DNA from 2 places in the Enterocloster clostridioformis genome. Region 2 is predicted to be linked to the other one. Evidence: predicted binding sites of a transcription regulator. Region 2 holds the regulator's gene; the other holds the start of a gene.
What was found. Region 2 encodes HrcA, which represses chaperone genes, less so after heat shock. Its sites were predicted from a motif close to TGTTAGCACTCNNNNNNNNNGAGTGCTAACA; they were not measured.

Region 1: clpB (ATP-dependent chaperone ClpB) is a predicted target of HrcA. The motif match lies at 4,900-4,930, and genes of this name have one in related genera.

The regions. Positions count from the first base shown of each region.
Region 1 is NZ_JAIWZC010000001.1:3,367,437-3,376,827, forward strand. It holds gene LA360_RS17020 (hypothetical protein) at 1-394, opposite strand, end outside; gene LA360_RS17025 (type II secretion system F family protein) at 405-1,595, opposite strand; gene LA360_RS17030 (DUF4250 domain-containing protein) at 1,697-1,876, opposite strand; gene clpB (ATP-dependent chaperone ClpB) at 2,188-4,779, opposite strand; gene LA360_RS17040 (hypothetical protein) at 4,995-5,828, opposite strand; gene LA360_RS17045 (purine-nucleoside phosphorylase) at 5,972-6,805, opposite strand; gene LA360_RS17050 (hypothetical protein) at 6,880-7,902, opposite strand; gene LA360_RS17055 (polysaccharide deacetylase family protein) at 8,317-9,391, opposite strand, start outside.
Region 2 is NZ_JAIWZC010000001.1:189,608-198,998, reverse strand. It holds gene dnaK (molecular chaperone DnaK) at 1-1, opposite strand, end outside; gene grpE (nucleotide exchange factor GrpE) at 55-720, opposite strand; gene hrcA (heat-inducible transcriptional repressor HrcA) at 739-1,791, opposite strand; gene LA360_RS00865 (3D domain-containing protein) at 2,167-2,745, shown strand; gene LA360_RS00860 (3D domain-containing protein) at 3,016-3,744, shown strand; gene LA360_RS00855 (SpoIID/LytB domain-containing protein) at 3,850-6,123, opposite strand; partial or broken gene ltrA (group II intron reverse transcriptase/maturase) at 6,215-7,607, opposite strand; RNA gene ssrS (6S RNA) at 8,085-8,261, opposite strand; gene LA360_RS00840 (pyrimidine-nucleoside phosphorylase) at 8,336-9,391, opposite strand, start outside.

The sequences.
Region 1 (9,391 bases), 3.2 Mb from region 2:
CCAGACTGCGCTGTTCCATATAGTAAGCGGTAACAGCAGCCTTTGTCCTGCCGGCTTTAGCCCTCAGATCCAGGGCCACCGCATGATTTCCAAAGCCTGCGTCCAGCAGGGACATCTCATTGACTGCCATTCTTTTCATAGCGTTCTTCCCCGCCTTTGGAATGGTGAAGCCCATCATCTTCACATCCCGTCCAACGATCAGATTGACCCGCTTTCCTTCCATGCCGTGTTTTTCAGCCAGACGCGTCAGGGCCGATACCACATCAGGCACCGGCTCCACGAATTCCCACTCCACTATTTCCAGGCGGCGGTGGCTGCCGGAACCCGGACACCGTTTAAACCTGCCGCGGACATACCATATCCTGTCCTCTTCCAAACATATGTAATATTTCATTTTTTACCTCTTACAGCATCGACGAGTACATGTTAAAAACAGGCATCATGATGGCCATGACCACACTTCCCACCACCAGGGCAAGTATGAGAATCATGGCCGGCTCCAGAAGCGCAATCATCTGGTTGACCGCTCTGGCTGCCTCCTTTTCATAAAAGCTTCCCGCATCCTCCAGCACCATATCCAACGCACCGGATTCCTCTCCCGCTGCCACCATAGAGATGAGCACCGGCTGGAACAAATCCTGCTCCTCCAACGCCTGCGACAGCATCACGCCTCCTTTTAATCTCTCCGCGGCCTGGGCCAGCCCCTTCTCCACATATGAGTTTCCCATCACCCGGCCCACCGTGTGCATGGCATCCAGAATTCCAATCCCGCTTCCGTAGAGCACGGCAAAGGCAGATGCAAAACGGGATGTATATACGGTTCTTAAAAGTTTTCCTATGATTGGAGTATACAGTACAGCCCGGTCTGCCTGCAACCGGACGGAAGGACATTTTAGAATCCCCTTGAACAGGGCCATCAGTATCAGAATAAGCATAATGTAAAGAAACCCGTGGCTGCGGAGGCTGAAACTGAGCCTCATCATCATCCGGGTAATCCAGGGCAGTTCCTGCTCCTGCAGCATGGAGGCAAACTGCGGAAGAACCATGGTCAGCATAAATACAGCCGCCATCACGGTAATGGAAAACAATATGACCGGATAGGTCATGACCGCCCGCACCTTGCCATTTAACTCTTCCTCCCGGCCGTAGTACTCCGCCATCTTATGAAGCAGTTCATCCAGCCTTCCGCTGGACTCGCCCGTGCGCGTCATATAAATCAGCAGGTTAGGGAATACTCCCTTCATCTCTTCCATGGCTTCTGACAACGTACGCCCCTTATGAATGCTCTCCCTTAATCCGGCAAGGGCTGCTTTAAGAGTCTTATCCCTGGCAGACCCGGCACTCACTTCCAGGGCCCTGGACAGAGATACACCGGCTGTCAGCATGGCTGCTATCTGCCTGCACAGCAGCGGAAGCTGTTTCTGGTTCAATTTTGCCGGACACGCTGCGGGCGTCCTCTCCTGGGAACTGTATTCATAGCAATAGAGTCCCTGGGATTTCAGTATGACAAAAAGAGCCCTGCCGCTGTCTGCCTTCTCGGTTCCACAGTGAACTCTGCCATCTTCACTTTTCGCCTTGTATCTGTAACGCGGCATGGCTCCCTTCCCCTTTCCATAACGGATTCATATGTACAAAACCGGCTTTATCTGATATAAGTCAGACAAAGCCGGCCGCAAAACACTTATATATGATTTTCTTAACGGAAACTATTCTGAGCCGGCTCATATTGGTAGCCAATACCAGACAGTACAGATATAATCCTGGACTTATCCGCATCCAATGCCTGGCACATCTCGTCCAGAGAGCTATAATTGTCACGGAGCTGTGTGTTTACATAACTCAGCAAAATAACCGGGTCTTTTGGAATGGTACTCACAATTTCTACCTGCTTTCTATTACCTCATATTGATTCGATTAACATCAAATACCCTATATCTAGTCCTATTCCGGCTATAGGTACTCCGGCCTTCGGCAGAAACGATTATATCACCTGCAAGTAACGTTTTCAACATAAAGTTAGGGTATTTTCCCTACTTTTTTCGTCATCGCCGGAAGTTGATTGAATTATATTTCTCTATTAGAAGTATTCTGAAAAATATCTCCTATTTTATGGAAAAAATAAGGGAAAGAACCTGTTTGCGCAGATTCCCTCCCTTACCTGTATCTTCATTCCATACTTATCTAACATCATTCCACATAAGCAATCAGCCGTGTTTTGTCCTCATCCACATCTATGACAATGGTGCTTCCCTCACGGACTCCGTCGCCCAGTATGATTCTTGCCGCCAGGGTCTCCACATTCTTCTGGAGGTAACGCTTCAGGGGACGGGCACCGTATGCCGGGTCATATCCCTTATCCGTAACGAATTCCTTGGCTCCCGCCGTCAGCTCCATGGTCAGCTCCCTGTCAGCCAGACGTTTATTCAGGTCAGCCACACAGAGGTCCACGATTCTTCCGATATCCTCTCTGGTCAACGGCTTAAAGAGTATGGTCTCATCCAGACGGTTTAAGAACTCCGGCCTGAAATGGGCGCGAAGCTCATTCATCACCGCGTTTTCCACCTCCGGCCTGATGTTTCCGTTCTCATCAATTCCCTCCAGCAAATACTGGGATCCGATGTTGGAGGTCAGGATAATGATGGTATTCTTAAAGTCCACGGTCCTGCCCTGGGAATCCGTGATACGTCCATCGTCCAGTACCTGTAAGAGTACGTTAAACACGTCCGGGTGGGCCTTCTCCATCTCGTCAAACAGTACCACGCTGTATGGTTTGCGTCGCACGGCCTCTGTCAGCTGTCCTCCCTCGTCATATCCCACGTATCCTGGAGGCGCTCCGATAAGACGTGACACGGAATGTTTCTCCATGTACTCACTCATATCAATCCGCACCATGTTGGACTCGTCGTCAAACAATGCCTCTGCAAGGGCTTTGGCCAGCTCCGTCTTACCCACGCCGGTGGGCCCCAGGAACAGGAAGGATCCAATTGGCTTGGTGGGGTCCTTGATGCCTGCCTTGGAACGGATGATGGACTGGGTCACCAGCTGCACGCCTTCATCCTGGCCCACCACACGTTTGTGAAGAACCTCATCCAGATGCAGGGTCTTGCTTCTCTCGCTCTCTGTCAGCTTGGCAACCGGGATTCCGGTCCATTTGGATACGATTCTCGCAATCTCATCCTCTGATACGCTCTCCCTCACAAGACTTAAGTCCTCATTCCGGATGCGTTCCTCTTCCGCCTGCAGCTCCTTTTGAAGCTCCGGCAGCCTGCCATACTGCAGTTCCGCCGCCTTATTCAGGTCATACTTCTGCTGTGCATCCTGAATCTCCCTGTTTACGCTCTCTATCTCTTCCCTGAGGGCGGAGAGGCGGTCCACACTGGCCTTCTCATTCTCCCACTGGGCCTTTTTTGACGCAAACTCATCGTGAAGCTCTGCCAGCTCCTTCTGGAGGTCAGCCAGACGGTCCTGGCTCAGACGGTCTGTTTCCTTCTTAAGGGCTGCTTCTTCTATCTCCATCTGCATGATTTTCCTGGACATTTCATCCAGCTCCGCAGGCATGGTATCCATCTCTGTCTTAATCATGGCGCAGGCTTCATCCACCAGGTCGATGGCCTTATCCGGCAGGAAACGGTCGGTAATATACCGGTCGGACAAGGTGGCAGCGCTCACCAGGGCAGAGTCTGTTATCTTCACCCCATGGAACACCTCATAGCGCTCCTTAAGCCCCCTCAGTATGGAGATGGTATCCTCCACCGTGGGTTCATCCACCATCACCGGCTGGAACCTTCGCTCCAGCGCCGCGTCCTTCTCTATATACTGGCGGTACTCATTAAGGGTGGTGGCGCCGATACAGTGGAGTTCTCCCCTGGCTAACATGGGCTTTAACATATTGCCCGCGTCCATGGAGCCCTCTGTCTTGCCTGCCCCCACGATGGTATGCAGCTCATCGATGAACAGAATAATCTGCCCGTCGCTCTTTTTCACTTCTTCCAGCACAGCCTTCAGACGTTCCTCAAATTCACCTCTGTACTTGGCTCCTGCCACCAGGGCTCCCATATCCAGGGCAAAGAGCTTCTTATCCTTCAATCCGTCCGGAACATCCCCCCGCACGATTCTCTGGGCCAGACCTTCCACCACGGCTGTCTTGCCCACGCCGGGCTCACCGATGAGCACCGGGTTATTCTTCGTCTTACGTGATAAAATGCGGATAACATTACGGATCTCGCTGTCACGGCCGATTACCGGGTCCAGCTTCTGGTCCCTGGCGCGCTCCACCAGATCATATCCGTATTTGGCCAATGTGTCATACGTGGCCTCAGGATTATCGCTGACCACCCTCTGGTTGCCCCTTACAGTGGACAGGGCCTGAAGGAATGTCTCCCGGGTTATGTTATATAACTTAAATAACGCCTTAATATCCTTATTGGGATGCTTCAAAAGAGACAGGAACAAATGCTCCACGGATACATATTCGTCACCCATGGCCTTTGCCTCGTCCTCGCCGCTTATGAGCACCTTATTCAAATCACTGCTGATGTAAAGCTGACCGCCGCCGCTTACCTTGGGCAGACGCTCCACTGCCTGCTTTGCCTCGTTGGAGAACATATCTCCCTGTATCCCCATCTTTGTAACCAGCTTAAGAATCAGGCTGTCCTCCAGGGTCAGCAGGCTGTACAGAAGGTGCTGCTCATCAATCTGCTGGTTTCCGTATTCATATGCCAGCTTCTCGCAGTTCTGGACTGCTTCCATAGACTTCTGAGTAAATTTATTAATATTCATTGCCCATTCCCCTTTCTTCTCTGCCGCCTCTGACCAGAATGCCTGTGTGATTCCTCCGGGAGCAGCGGCTTACGGAATTGTGCTTTGTCATCTTTGTTCTAGTCGTACTATAACACATGTTGTTAGCACTGTCAAGGGTTGAGTGCTAATTTTTCAAATAAAAATGCCGCGGCACAGACGTCATTTATCTGTGGCCGCGGCCAGCTGCATATTTTTTACTTCACGCCGGTAGCTGTGATTGTCTTATCAGTAAGGGTACCCTTGTAGATAATGGTTGCGGTATCCCCTATCTTCAGTTTATCAAACATGCCTTCTTTTCCCAGGAAGGTAAACAGAGTATTCTCAGGGTCCACTGTGTCGATGACCACATAATCCGCCCCTACTTCTGCCACCTTGCCGGAAAGGGTATTGATTTTAGCATCTTCTGAATCCATGGCATCCTCAGTCACGATTTTGGTTGCCACCGGTTTGTCGGTATCGTCTTCCAGGTCCCCGTAGTAGGTCACATCCGCCTGTACGCCGGACTTGACGCCGTCCTTGGATACCTTCTGCGCAATCTTGGTGTTAAAGGTATATGTACCCTCGTCCGTGGTCAGGGTCAGTGTATTGTCATCTGCCTTCTCTATGGTTCCCGTGACAATGGCATCCTCCTCAGCGGCCGCTTCTTCTGCTGCCTCTGCCGCGGCAGATGTAACGATGTCCACTGACTTTGCCTTGGTCGTATCAGCGGAAAGCTCGCCTGCATATGCAACCTCTATCTCGTCGCCTTCCCCGATGGCATCCGCACCTTCAATCTCGGCCTCAGATACATCAAACTTCACTTCCCTGCCTGCGTCGTCCTTGACGGTAACCACCTTATCGGCTACCTCTCCCACGAAGCCATAGAAGTACTCCAGTTCCATATCATCTTCTGCTTCTGCAGATTTCTCTGTCTCTGTCTGCGCTGCTGTCGTAGTTGGGGCCGCTGTAGTTTCTTTATTGCCGGAAGAACAAGCTGTCATCCCCAATGCAAGCGCCAGGACTGCAACCGCCAAATAGTGTCTCTTCATAATAATCTCCTCTTTTCTAAATCATGCTATGTCATATGATACGCCGGGACGGGCAGCATATTCCCCCTGCTGCCGTCCACGTTACATATTACTACGAAAAACCCTATTTTACTATGTCTTTTTTTTTAATTTTTCATAAAAGTTTAGATACTCCCCATTTTTTTGATGGACTCTGATACCAGTTTTTTGAAGAGGGGAGCCATTTTATCCGATGCCTCCTGGACCTCCTGGTGGGACAGAGGCGCGTCTGTCATGCCGCAGGCCAGATTGGATATACAGGAAATACCGCATATCTTCATGCCCATGTGATTGGCCGCCACTGCCTCGCAGGCCGTACTCATGCCCACTGCATCCCCGCCCAGTATCCTGCACATCTTTACCTCATACGGACTTTCATAGGCAGGTCCTGTGAGCTGTACATAGACCCCCTCCTGTATCCTGATTCCCAGCTCAAGGGCAGTGGAACGGATGATGTCCCTCAGGTCCTCATCGTATATGTGGCTCATATCCGGGAACCTTGGTCCCAGCTCCTCCAGATTCGGCCCGATAAGGGGCGAGGGGACAAAACAGGATATCTGGTCCTTAATGAGCATGAAATCCCCTGCCCCATAATCATAATTCACTCCGCCCGCAGCATTGGTCAGAAAGAGGATTTTTGCCCCCATAAGCTTCATCAGGCGGGCAGGGAGGACCACATCTGACATGGGATAGCCCTCATAATAATGGACCCGTCCCTGCATCAGCACTGCCGGAACCCCATTTATGCGGGCAAACACAAACCTGCCCTTATGGCCGGGTACCGTGGATACGGGAAATCCCTCTATATCACGGTAATCAATGGTTCCCTGGATTTCCAGCTGCTCTGCATAGTCGCCAAGGCCGGACCCCAGCACCAGTGCCACCTTAGGTTCAAAGGGAATCTCATCCTTTATACTGTCGTAGCAGTTTCTCAGCTTGTCATACACAGGATTTGTCATATCTGTTCTCCTTTCTTACGGAAGGCTTACCCCTCCTTTATTATGTGAAGTATATCATACCTGAGCCACAGGGCTCAACCTTTAATGCGGGGCAGGCACCTTCTTCTGTGTTCCCGCCGGTTCTGCCTGTACCACGCTGCCAGAAGGGCCAGCAGTCCCACGCTTATGCCTATGAGCCCTGCCCCCACTGTTATGACAAAACCGCTGCGTACCCAGTACCAGAGATTTCCCTCCCGGCCTTCATCCTGAACCTCCGGCGCGGGTACATGGCCTGCTTCCTGAGCCGCTTCCAAAGAGGCGGGAGCAACCGGGGAAACCTGCCTGTAAACCATCTCCAGAGCATAAGTTTCCGGTTGTGTCCAGCTGAATTCCCCCTCATATGCGGCCTCATAGTCTCTGAGGAGCTTTTGGCCCCGGACCATGGCCTGACGGCACATTCTCCCCTCCTCATCCTCATACGGCTCCCCTGACCAGTCTGCATAGAGTATGCGGTACTCCATGGGAGACAGCCCCATAAACTCCAGCAGCTTCCCTCCCATGGACACACAGGTCTCCAAGACCGCATCCCCCGGTATGACCAGGGAACCTCCATGGTATTCATCCGCGCCATAGGCGTGGAAGGTGACAGGTGCCGTAAATCCATCCTTCCATTCCTCCCTTACAATCCTGCTTTCCCTCAGGAACAGGGTTCCCTCTGCCTGGCTTCCCGATACATCCTCTTTCAGGGAAATAGAGCCGGGAATCCCTTCAGCCCCTTCCACACCGGTATACACCATCTTCCGTTCCAGATGCCGGCTGGCATCCTGTCCCGGAATGGTCAATATCTCCCAGTAATCCAGCCTGTACTCCTTTCCATCGCCGTCCCAGTACCGGTCTGGCGGTTCCTGGAATTCCCCATCCTCTGCCGGCTCCACGTTCCGGGTAATCCGAATCTCCGGCCCGTATCGTCCCTCCTCCGGTTCCTGTGCCGCCATGGCCGGCGCACGGCCTGACAGCCAGAAAACAGCAGCAGCCACCACAGCAAATGCTGCCCTGCCCATTATCACCCTTAAATTTATCCGTTTTTCCAACGGTATTCTTTTTCCTCTATCTGTCATAAGCATTCCTCCCGGCTATACGCCATCTTACAAACTGCGGGAGAACAGAATACAAATCATATGAAAATGTCAATGTGCATAAATGAAAACTGCCTGCTAAAATGGGAATTACGGGTTTCAGAAGGAAACCTCGTCTCTGTGCTGATGCACAGCCAGATGTCTGAAGAAAACAATCTGTGGTCTTATTATACATAACCTGAGGACAGGAATCAAGGGCAATTTCGATATTATTCGCCTCATTATTCGCCTCATATGCAGCCGGAGAAATGCAGCTGTTCACACGGTACGTCCTCCTGGCCGATAAAAACGTTCCCCATCCCTCCCTTGACCGCGGCCGGTCAAAAAGACGGCATCCCCTCTCCTTATAGAAGGAATACCGTCCTACACTTATCTGTCAATGCACCGTCAACTGAATTACGGTCTGAACTGGCTGTACTTGTGTCCGGGAGCGATTCCTCCCCTGTAGGCCGCCAGCTCACTTACTGTCACCAGCTGATATCCCCGCGCTGTCAGCTCCGGAATCAGCACCACTGCCGCATCTGCTGTCGTACTGTAGATATCATGCATCAGTATGATGTCCCCATCCTTTACCTGGCTCAGCACGGTGTCAATGGTCCTCTGCGCATTCCTGTGCTGCCAGTCCCTGGTATCAATGGACCACATAATGGCCGGCATACCCATGGAGCCCAGCACATTGAGGGATGCCGCGTCGATATATCCCCCCGGCGGGCGCATAAGGACAGGAGATACGCCGCAGACAGCCTGGATCTTCTGGTTGGTGGAACCCACCTGGCTTACGATTCCCTCCGCACCGATTTTTGTCAGATATTTGTGGTCATGGGTGTGGTTGGCAACCTCGCATCCCTGGTCCACCATCCGCTTAATGACGCCTGCATTTGCGTTGACATTGGAGCCCAGCATGAAGAAAGTCGCCCTTCCTCCATTGGCCTGCAGGCTGTCCAGAATCCGGCCGGTCACTGATGTCTTAGGTCCGTCGTCAAATGTGAGGGCAATCATAGGTCTGGACGGGTCAATGCCATGGGAAACCACCGGGTCCGCGGGAACCCCTGCCCCCTTAGCCGTGATGGAAGCCCGTATGCCGTCCACCCTGAGACCTGCACCCTCCTGTCCGGCGGATGCGCCATTGGCTGCCCAGTCTGTCCAGGAGCCGTTCTGAAGTACTTTGTAGTATAAATCATATCCTGCCGCGCCGCTGCCAGTCAGCTCCATACGAATGGACTCCAGAGGCATGACGCCTTCCGCTCCGCCTGTCTCAGCTCCATCCTCTGCCCAGGAGAGCCATCCTGAACCGCTGAGATTCACCTGATAGCGTATTCCCACCTGCATACCGGCCGGAATATGTATCAGATTAGCCCTTATGGCCGTGACCCACGAGTTGACCGGGGCCGAACACATATTGTTATCGGCCGTGGCCGCGCTCCAGCCCTGCTGCAAAATGAAAGCGCTGTAGTTTACCTGGAGGGATTCC
Region 2 (9,391 bases):
TAGTCTTTTCCTCCTGATTATTTTTAGTGGAATATATTTCTGTTATTGGGTATGTCAATTTGCCACTTTTACCATACTGTGTCTGACCACGCTGTCCCTGTACATGTAACCCTTCTGCAGTTCCTCCGCCACTATGTTCTCTCCCAGGCTATCATCATCCACATGCATCACCGCGTTGTGGTAGTTGGGGTCAAACTCCCGGCCTACTGCCTCAATGGCTTTCACGCCGGCTTCCTCCAGTGTTTTCCGGAACTGCTTATATATCTTCTCCATGCCCTCCGCAAGAGGTGTTTCCTTTGCATCCTCAGGCACAGTTGCCAGGCCTCTCTCAAAATTGTCGATGACGGGAAGGATTCTCTCTATAATGTCCTTGGCTCCCATCTCATACATGGCGGACTTTTCCTTGTCTGTCCGCTTGCGGAAATTCTCAAATTCCGCCATCTGCCGCTTCACCCGGTCAGTGAGCTCCTCTATCTTTTCATCCCTGGGGTCCTTTTTCTTCTTAAAGAATCCTTTTTTTTCTTCCGTTTCACTGGCAGGCGCCTGCTCTGTGCTCTCCTCTGTTTCCTCTGTTTCCTCCGGGGTGCTTTCCTGTGTCTCCGGGATATCATTAGAAGCTTCCGTCTCCTTTGCCTCCCCGGTCCCAGAAGCCTGGTCTTTTCCCCCTGCCCGCTCTGCCTTCAGGGCCTCGTCTTCCTTTTTTAACTCTTCGTCTTTCATATCTTCACTCACAGCTTATCACCTTTCATCTTTTTTAAATGCTGTATCCAGCTGATTCATCAGATTGCGCAGGGTCCCAAGAACCTTTTCATAATCCATTCGCTTGGGTCCTATGATACCGATGGTTCCCCGCAGGCCTCCTCCCAAATCGTAATTGGCAGTGACCACACTGCAGTCCTTCATGGACTGCACCGGGCTCTCGTCACCGATATAAACCTGAATGCCCGCTTCTTCCTCTGTACCGGAATTGACTTCCGCCACAAATTCCTGCAGCACTTCTTTATGTTCCAGTGTATCAATGAGCTGGCTGGCTTTGTCGCCGTCCGAAAGCTCAGGGTACTTGAATATGTTGGTGGCTCCGCTGGTATAAATCTGCAGATCCTCTTCCCCTGCCTTGATGGCTTCCGCCACCTCGTTCAGGACCAGGTCCACCACCTGGCTGTGATTTCCCGCATCGCCCTTCAGCTTGCTGATGACATCCAGATTGATTTCCTCTATGGTCAGCCCGTTCAGGCTGCTGTTAAGCAGGATGTTCAGATTAAGGAGCTCCTCGTCGCTGAGATTATCCTCAATATCAATCATGGTGTTCTTGATGATATTGCCTTCCACCACCACAACCACCAAAAGCTTATGCTTTTCCATCTTGGAAAGCTGGATGAACTTAAGCTTTGTCTTGTGATAACTGGGGCCGCTGATCATGGTCGCGTAGTTGGTATTGGCAGCCAGCACCTGGGCCATCTTCTTTAGAACCAGTTCCAGCTTATCAACCTTCTGGACCATCATCTCCTTAAACTCGGTTACCTCGCTCTCCTTATCCAGCATAATCTGGTCCACATAGAACCGGTATCCTTTGTCGGAAGGAATCCGCCCTGCCGAGGTATGGGGCTGTATGATATACCCCATCTCTTCCAGGTCTGACATCTCATTGCGGATGGTGGCAGAGCTGAGCTTAAGGTCTGAATATTTGGAAATGGTCCTGGAGCCCACTGGCTCTCCGGTTTCCAGATATGTCTTGATGATGGCCTTTAATATAGTGACCTTCCTGTCGTCCAGGAGCGCATCCAATGGCATCTGCTCACCTTCCTTTCTTCAATTATTAGCACTCGACGTTCGGGAGTGCTAACATCTACATTCCATAATATATTCCTTCTGGAGTCATTTGTCAAGAGATAAATCCAAATTCTTTTCATATTATTTGCGTTTTCCCTTCACCCGCCGGCACATCATGTGCCATTTCCCTTTCATATCAACTAGATAATGGAGTTCTCCCTCCACTTTTTACATAAATATTCCAAATTCGCAGCTTTTTCTCTCCACTTTTTATACTCTTGTAACACTTGCTTAATTATTTTAACTTGACAAGTAACATTTTTGTAATATAATGAAGATACAACTTTATAGGACATATAAAACCATAACAATGTCATAAGATTGCGAGGTCGTTGTATGCATTACTTTAAGAAAACCCTTCTGGCCGCAGCCATGGCTGCATTCAGTCTCACGCCGGCCTTTCCGGCATTTGCCGACGAGCCCGTGGGAACGGATGTGACCGTAGTGGAGGCCGGTACATCAGATACGTCTGAGGACTCAGTCCAGGATGTCCAGGAGTCTCAGGAAACCTCCGGTTCCCGGGAATCCAAAGACCACAGAGCCTCTGTTGTTGATGAAGAGGAATATATATCCCAGGGACCAGGCGTCCAAAAAGAAGAGAAGGAGGAAGCTCCGGCCCCCAGGGAGACATCCCTTGGACGGTTTACCATCACAGGATACTGCGGCTGCGAACAGTGCTCCGGCGGTCATAACCTTACCTACTCCGGCATGGTTCCCACCCCAAACCACACCATTTCCGCTGATTTAAATTATTTTCCTCTTGGAACTAAGCTGAAAATCGACGGAACCGTCTACACGGTGGAGGACAAAGGTTCTTTTGTAAATGGTAATATTCTCGATATTTATTACGGCTCCCACCAGGAAGCCCTGGCCAAAGGTACATACACTACAGAGGTATTCTTAGTGCAGGATTGATTTATGATGTGAGGAATAACTACCAGGCGTATAAGCCTGGTAGTTTTTTGCCCTTCTCCGGGAAATGGTTTCTGGAGCAGAAATTTTTACCAAAATCCTGTCATTTTCAGACGAAAATGGTGCTATTTCCATATTTTTCCTTGACAAGGTAAAAAAAATATGATAAAAACTTGTTTATTGCTCATATATTACAAAAGTATTACATATTATTTATTAATGTGTTAAAAATCTTTTTCTAATTATTACTTGAGCAATAGGAGGTATTACACCATGAAATTAAGACACTTACTGACCGGAGCCATCCTTACCGTCAGCCTGCTTGCGGCTACTGCCATCACAGTCCTTGCAGCAGCGCCAAAGGGAAGGTTCAAAACAGTGAACAGCACCACCATCAGCGGTTGGGCTTACAACAGCAGCACACCTGATGATGCGCTTAACGTACGGATATCCATCAAAGATAAGAATACAGGTGAGGAAGTTTTCTCTCAGAGAATGACAGCCGGGGAATACAGCGACGAGCTGTACGGCAGCGGCAAGGGCAATGGCTGCCACGCCTTTACCCTCAATATGGACTGGAGCACCCTGCCCGATGGCGTCTATCTGGTAGAAGGCTATGTGGGAGACAGTGATTTCTCCAACCCCAGGACCTACACCAACGGCAATCCCGATGCCAGACAGGAAGCCCCTGCTGCCGAGGCCCAGAACCTGATTCCACTGGGCGTATTCAAGACAACGGGGTATTGTCCATGCGGGGCCTGTTCAGAGGGCTGGGGACGCCACACCTGCACCGGCGCCGTGGCCACTGCCGGCCACACCATTGCCGTGGACCCCCGGGTAATTCCCTATGGCTCCAAGGTAATGATAAACGGCGTGGTCTACACAGCGGAGGACCGCGGCGGAGCCGTCAGAGGCAATCACATTGACATCTTCTTCAACACCCATGCCGAGACACGTCAGCACGGCACCCAGAACGCAGAGGTCTATCTGGTCCAGTCATAAGGCATTCTTTTAACCAAAAACATAATTTACAGAAATGAAAAGAACAACCCGGTAAGAGTCTTTAAGGCTTTTTCCGGGTTGTTCTTTTCATTTCCAAAACACGGTCTAGCTCTCACTGCACTCCCGCAGCTCCGTGCCGTGATAGAAAAAGTCTAAGATCTGCTTGTAACCTTTTCCTGTCTTTGCCATGCCCTGAGCCCCATTCTGGCTCATGCCCACTCCGTGGCCGAAGCCGCCTCCATATATATGGAAGGAAACGCCTCCATCCTCCCCCGTCCTCTTCTCAATGGCGATAAAGGCGCTGGGAAGAGTGGCGTTTCCGGTCATGGTCCCCCCGTCCTTCTTGGTGATAATCAGGGACGGATTTCCCAGTGTAGCGCGTATGGAGGACTGTCCTTTGATTGTAACGGTACCGTCAGTGCCCGTGACTGTAAGCTCGCCTGCTATGCCCCCCGGTCCCCTGTCTGTTATGGTCATATCCTGTATCTGGCCCGCTCCGCTTATCTGGGCGGAAGCCACGTCGGCCGGAAGGTCTGTCTGCCAGCGGAACATGGGATAAGAGGTGTCATAGGCAATCACATCCTCCCTCTTAATATAGGATTCAAAGCCATCGTTATCTTCCTTTCCCAGGCTCTTTCCTCCCTCTTTTACCTCCGCGGCCCTCAGATAGGGATATTTTCCGCTGTCAGTACCCCAAACGCCGGCATCCGCCGTACGGCCGCAGGAGGTGGAGAAATAAAACGCCTCAATGGGTTTATCCTCGTAAAACAGCATCTTTCCGTAAGTCTCCTTTACGGCCTGGGTGGATTTATCATCGGCAGAGGTATTATTATAGACCTGGAAATTCGTGCTGTCATCCACATGGGCGCCATACTGGCTGTAAGTATTGCCCTGGATCTGCCGGTAGGCATAGGTCCTGGCACACACGGCCTGGGCCTTCAGGGCCTCCTTTTCATAGGATGGGGGCATCTCGCTGGGCACTACCTTTGTCAGGTAATCCTCCAAATACAAATCATTGACCAGAACCAGCCCTTCCGGCATTCCCTTGATTTCCAGACTCCCGCTGTAAACCGGCGTGCCCTGGCTCCGCTCAATGGAACGGATGGTGATTGCCTCCGGTTCATCCGGCGTGATGATCATGCGTCCAAACTCCAGATAGGGGCTGTCAGGACCAACCGTAAGCTGCGTACCTGCCTCCAGGCGCTCTCCCACCATCTTTCCCTTGGCATTCTCATATTCCAAATCAGCGCCGCTTCCCAACACCAGGTCCGCGGACGCATGGAACACACTCTTAAAGCCCGTGTCCATCAAAAGGACGCGGATGGTCTTGGCGTCAAATTCCCTCTCCAAAAGTGCTGCGCACAATTTTCCGTCTGCCGCCACAAATTCCTGAAGGTTATAGCCCACCAGTATGTCCGACGCCTTCAGCACCTTAAAATCCCCATATACCTTATATACATGGAAATTAGGAGCCAGGGGAATCTCCCCGTAGCCTTCTATCTCAATGGCATCCTCTGTTACGGACAGCACCTTGCCGCTTAACCGGTCCCGTTTCATAGTAATTTTGACCAGCTTGCCGTCCTCCATGTGAAGGTCAGCCAGATTCCCGGCCATTCCGTCTTCCCCGCCAAGTTTGGCGCTCACCGGAAACTCCCGGTAGGCCGTACCCAGATACGCCTTAAAATGTCTGCCGTCACTTTCAGCCAGCCAGACATTCTCATAGACCACATTTCTGGACACGAGACTGGAAGTTATCATCTCCCCGCCCCTGGCCAGAAACCGTATCTCACAGTCCAGGAACGCGTCCAGAGCAAGTCCCTGAAACCCGAAGTTGCCGGCTGTGGTATAGGCAGTCCAGCTCTCGGCCTGTTCAAGATTGGACGGGGTGCCGTAGAGCACGGCCTCCGTCTCCTCCACTTTCCCCTCCGGATCTGTCTCCCTCAATATGGAATCGTACAGTTTCCACCAGTCCTCCTCCGGAAACGCCTGGTCTCTGTTTTTTCTGGTGGAACCGGTCTGAAGCTTCAGCTTGCCGGACACCTGGGCGGCCATGTACGAAGCCTCTGCGTATGTAAGATATCCCTGGGCAGCGGCCAGGGAAGCAGGCGTAAGCTCCGGGTCCAGATAGCCCTCATCATAGAGATAATCCATATATTTGACAAACCAGTTGTCCTTTTCCTTTGCAGAAAAATGGGAGGTTTCCCGTTCCTCTGCCCTCTTTTCACACTCTTCCTTGTCTGTAAGGGCCAGAGCCATGGCCTTCATTGCCTGGGCCCTTATGATTCCGTCCCTGGGCGGCTCCATCTTTACGATTATCACCATAAGTGTGACCACCACCAGTATCACGCCGCTTACCCATGCTATCATCCTGTTCTTCATATTCGGTCCAACTCCTGTAATCGAGTAGGAGGCGGTGATTAACCGCCGTCCTCTCACAGCACCGTACGTACGGTTCTCGTATACGGCGCTTTCAATAGTTGGTGTGCAGAGACTGATAGGCTGCGGCTAAGTCATAAAAGCCCCAGTTTATCAGTCTTTCTTTACTTAATGCCCAGTTGACCGCCTTGTTTCCGGCATTGAACCAGTATCCCTTGCGGTCGTAGGCTATTGTTGCCGCATAATGGCTGTCTACTCCCAGTCCTATGAGTTTCCTCATTCTGGTTTTGGGCAGTTTCCACTGTTTCCAGATACACATCCGTATCCGGCGGTACAACCATCCATTCAGGCTTTCGATGTTTTTTCTTCATGTCCGCTATCCCATAGTAGTTCAGCCATCCTCTCATGTAGACTTTTATCTTTTCCATGGTTCGGATGATACTCCCGCACCTGCTCCGGGAAGTAAGCCTGCGCAGTTTCTCCTTGGCTTTCTTCCATGACGTTCCATGGACACGGATATAGGTCCCTGTTCCGTTCTTCCCAAAACAAAAACCAAGGAACTTAAAATTTTGGATTGCGAACACACTGACCGTTCGGCTCTTTTCCCGATTCACTCTCAGTTTCAGCCTTGCCTCCAGATATTTCGTGCTGGATTCCAGCAGTCGTTCTGCCGCCCGTTCGCTCTTTGCCAGCAGTACGATGTCGTCTGCATAGCGGATACACGGTACGCCCCGTCTGTGGAACTCCCAGTCGAACTCATTCAGATACGCGTTTGCTAAGAGTGGGGATAGATTTCCTCCCTGCGGGGAGCCTTCCTTCGTTTCTGTCACAACACCGTTTTCCATCACTCCACTTTTCAGGTACCGCTTCACCATCTGCACCACTCTTTCGTCTTTTACTTGTTTCCTCAACAGGTTCAGCAGTATCGTATGGTTCAGCGTATCAAAGTATTTCGATAAGTCGAGAACTACTGCCCTCGTGTATCCCTGTTCGATATACTCCTTTATCCTGAGAATGGCGTCTTTTGCTCCTCGTCCCGGACGATAGCCGAAGCTGTCTTTCGAGAACAATGGTTCGTAGATTGGCATGAGCTGTTGAAGCATTGCCTGCTGGATGATACGGTCTATTACGGTGGGGATACCAAGCTTTCGTATCCCTCCCTCCGGCTTCGGAATCTCCACACGCCTGACTGGAGATGGGGTATACTTCCCCTTCCTGATTCTCTCTACCAGTTCATAGTTATTCTCCCTCAGCCATGGTAACGCCGCTTCAATGGTCATTCCATCCACTCCCGGCGCTCCCTTGTTTGCCTTCACTCTTTTGTAAGCCCTGTTCAGATTTTCCTTGTTCAGTATCTTACTTAAGATGTCTGGCTCTGCACTGTCTCTTTCCTTCCATATCCGGTTGAATGAGCGGTGCGCTCTCACATACCCTTTGCGTTCCGCGCTATCTCTTTGCGAGCAGCTTTCTCTGTTTTCTGTACCCATCTGCCCATTCCTCCTTTCCCTGTCGTACTAAAGACTCCTATTGATTCGGTCCTTCACTGAAAACAGCTACTATGACCTCTGCTGACTTCTGTACGCTCAGCATTACCTCTCGGCAATGGTTACTCCTTTCAGAGCATTCCGTACAGACCTCCCTGGGTACCACACGTTTCTTTCCCTCCATCTATCTGCCGCATTTACTGTACACGATTCCGTGTAGCTATCGGGCTTCATCTTGTGTTGCAGACTTACCCTCATGTACAGCCTTCTATACGGTTTCTGTCCGTCAGACCAGAGGTTTGCCCATGGGTTCGTTCCCCACATCCGGCTTCCTTCAGATTTGCAGTCACCTGCAACACCCTTGCCTTCGGCTATATCCTTCCCGCTACCAGGTGGATTCAGGACTTTCACCCGTTAGAAACGTGCGCCGCCAGGCGCACAACGAAGTAAAGCAGCGGGGTAACCGCTGCTTTTATCATGTGTAACCCCAGAATGCCGTCTCTTACTTATTGACGCCTAGCAATGCTAGGTGGGCAACCTCACTTAAACATCTGCCTTCCACTCGACGGAGGCCTGACATCCGCTTAAAAATATTGGAATCCCTTTTGTCTAATGTAGGTTCAAAATTGGTAAGAGTATCGAACACCCCAGGAAATTACAATTCCACTTCTTTTATCTGGTGTTATTATACCCCAAACACTTGGGTTTTTCAAGTTGATTTTTCTGAACATTTATGGAATTTTTTCCTCGATGGTCCCTCTTTCCACACCTGCGTCAGAAACCCTTGCAAATATAAGGGGCTCCGGTTCCGGTTTCTGTTTTCCCAGGGTACAGGAGGCCAGGAATTTTTCCGCTGCCGGTCCAAACAGTTCCTCATGAGAGGCGTAAAGGACTGCCATGGTCTCTCCTGCTTCCACACGGTCCCCATACTTTTTCCGCAGAAGGATGCCTGCGCTGTAATCAATGGTATCCTCCTTCTTATTCCTGCCGGCTCCCAGCATCACGGATGCCACTCCGATTCCCTCTGTATCCATATGAGTGATACAGCCTGCCTCAGGAGCCCTTACCTCCCGGCTCAGGGGCGCCTTCGCAAAAAGATCCGGATGTTCCACGTAACGGCCATCCCCGCCCTGGCTCTCAACCATGGATTTAAGGCACTTAAGGGCACTTCCGTCCTTCATAGCGCCTTTGGCAAGCTTCCTGCACTGCTCCATATCCCCCTTTCCTGCCATGTGAAGCATGTTTGCAGCCAGTTCCAGGGATACACAGGTCAAATCCTCCGGTCCGCGGCCCTTCAGGGTCTCAATGGCTTCCTCCATCTCCAGGGAATTGCCGATGGCATGGCCCAGCGGTACGTCCATATTGGTTATGAGGGCGCAGCAGCGCCGTCCGGCCAGGGTTCCGATGGAAACCATCTCCCGGGCCAGGCTGATGGAATCCTCCAGGGATTTCATGAAAGCGCCGCTTCCCGTCTTTACATCCAGGACAATGCAGTCGCTGCCGGCCGCCAGTTTTTTGCTCATGATGGACGAGGCGATAAGGGGAATGCTGTCCACGGTGGCCGTCACATCCCGCAGGGCATAAAGCTTTTTATCCGCCGGCACCATGTTTCCCGACTGGCCGATAAGGGCCAGGCCGTTTTCATTGACAATACGGAAAAATTCGTCCCTTGGTATGGCAGTCTTAAACCCTGGAATGCTCTCCAGCTTATCCACGGTTCCTCCGGTGTGTCCCAGGCCCCGTCCGCTCATCTTGGCCACCTTGACGCCGCAGGCAGCCACAATGGG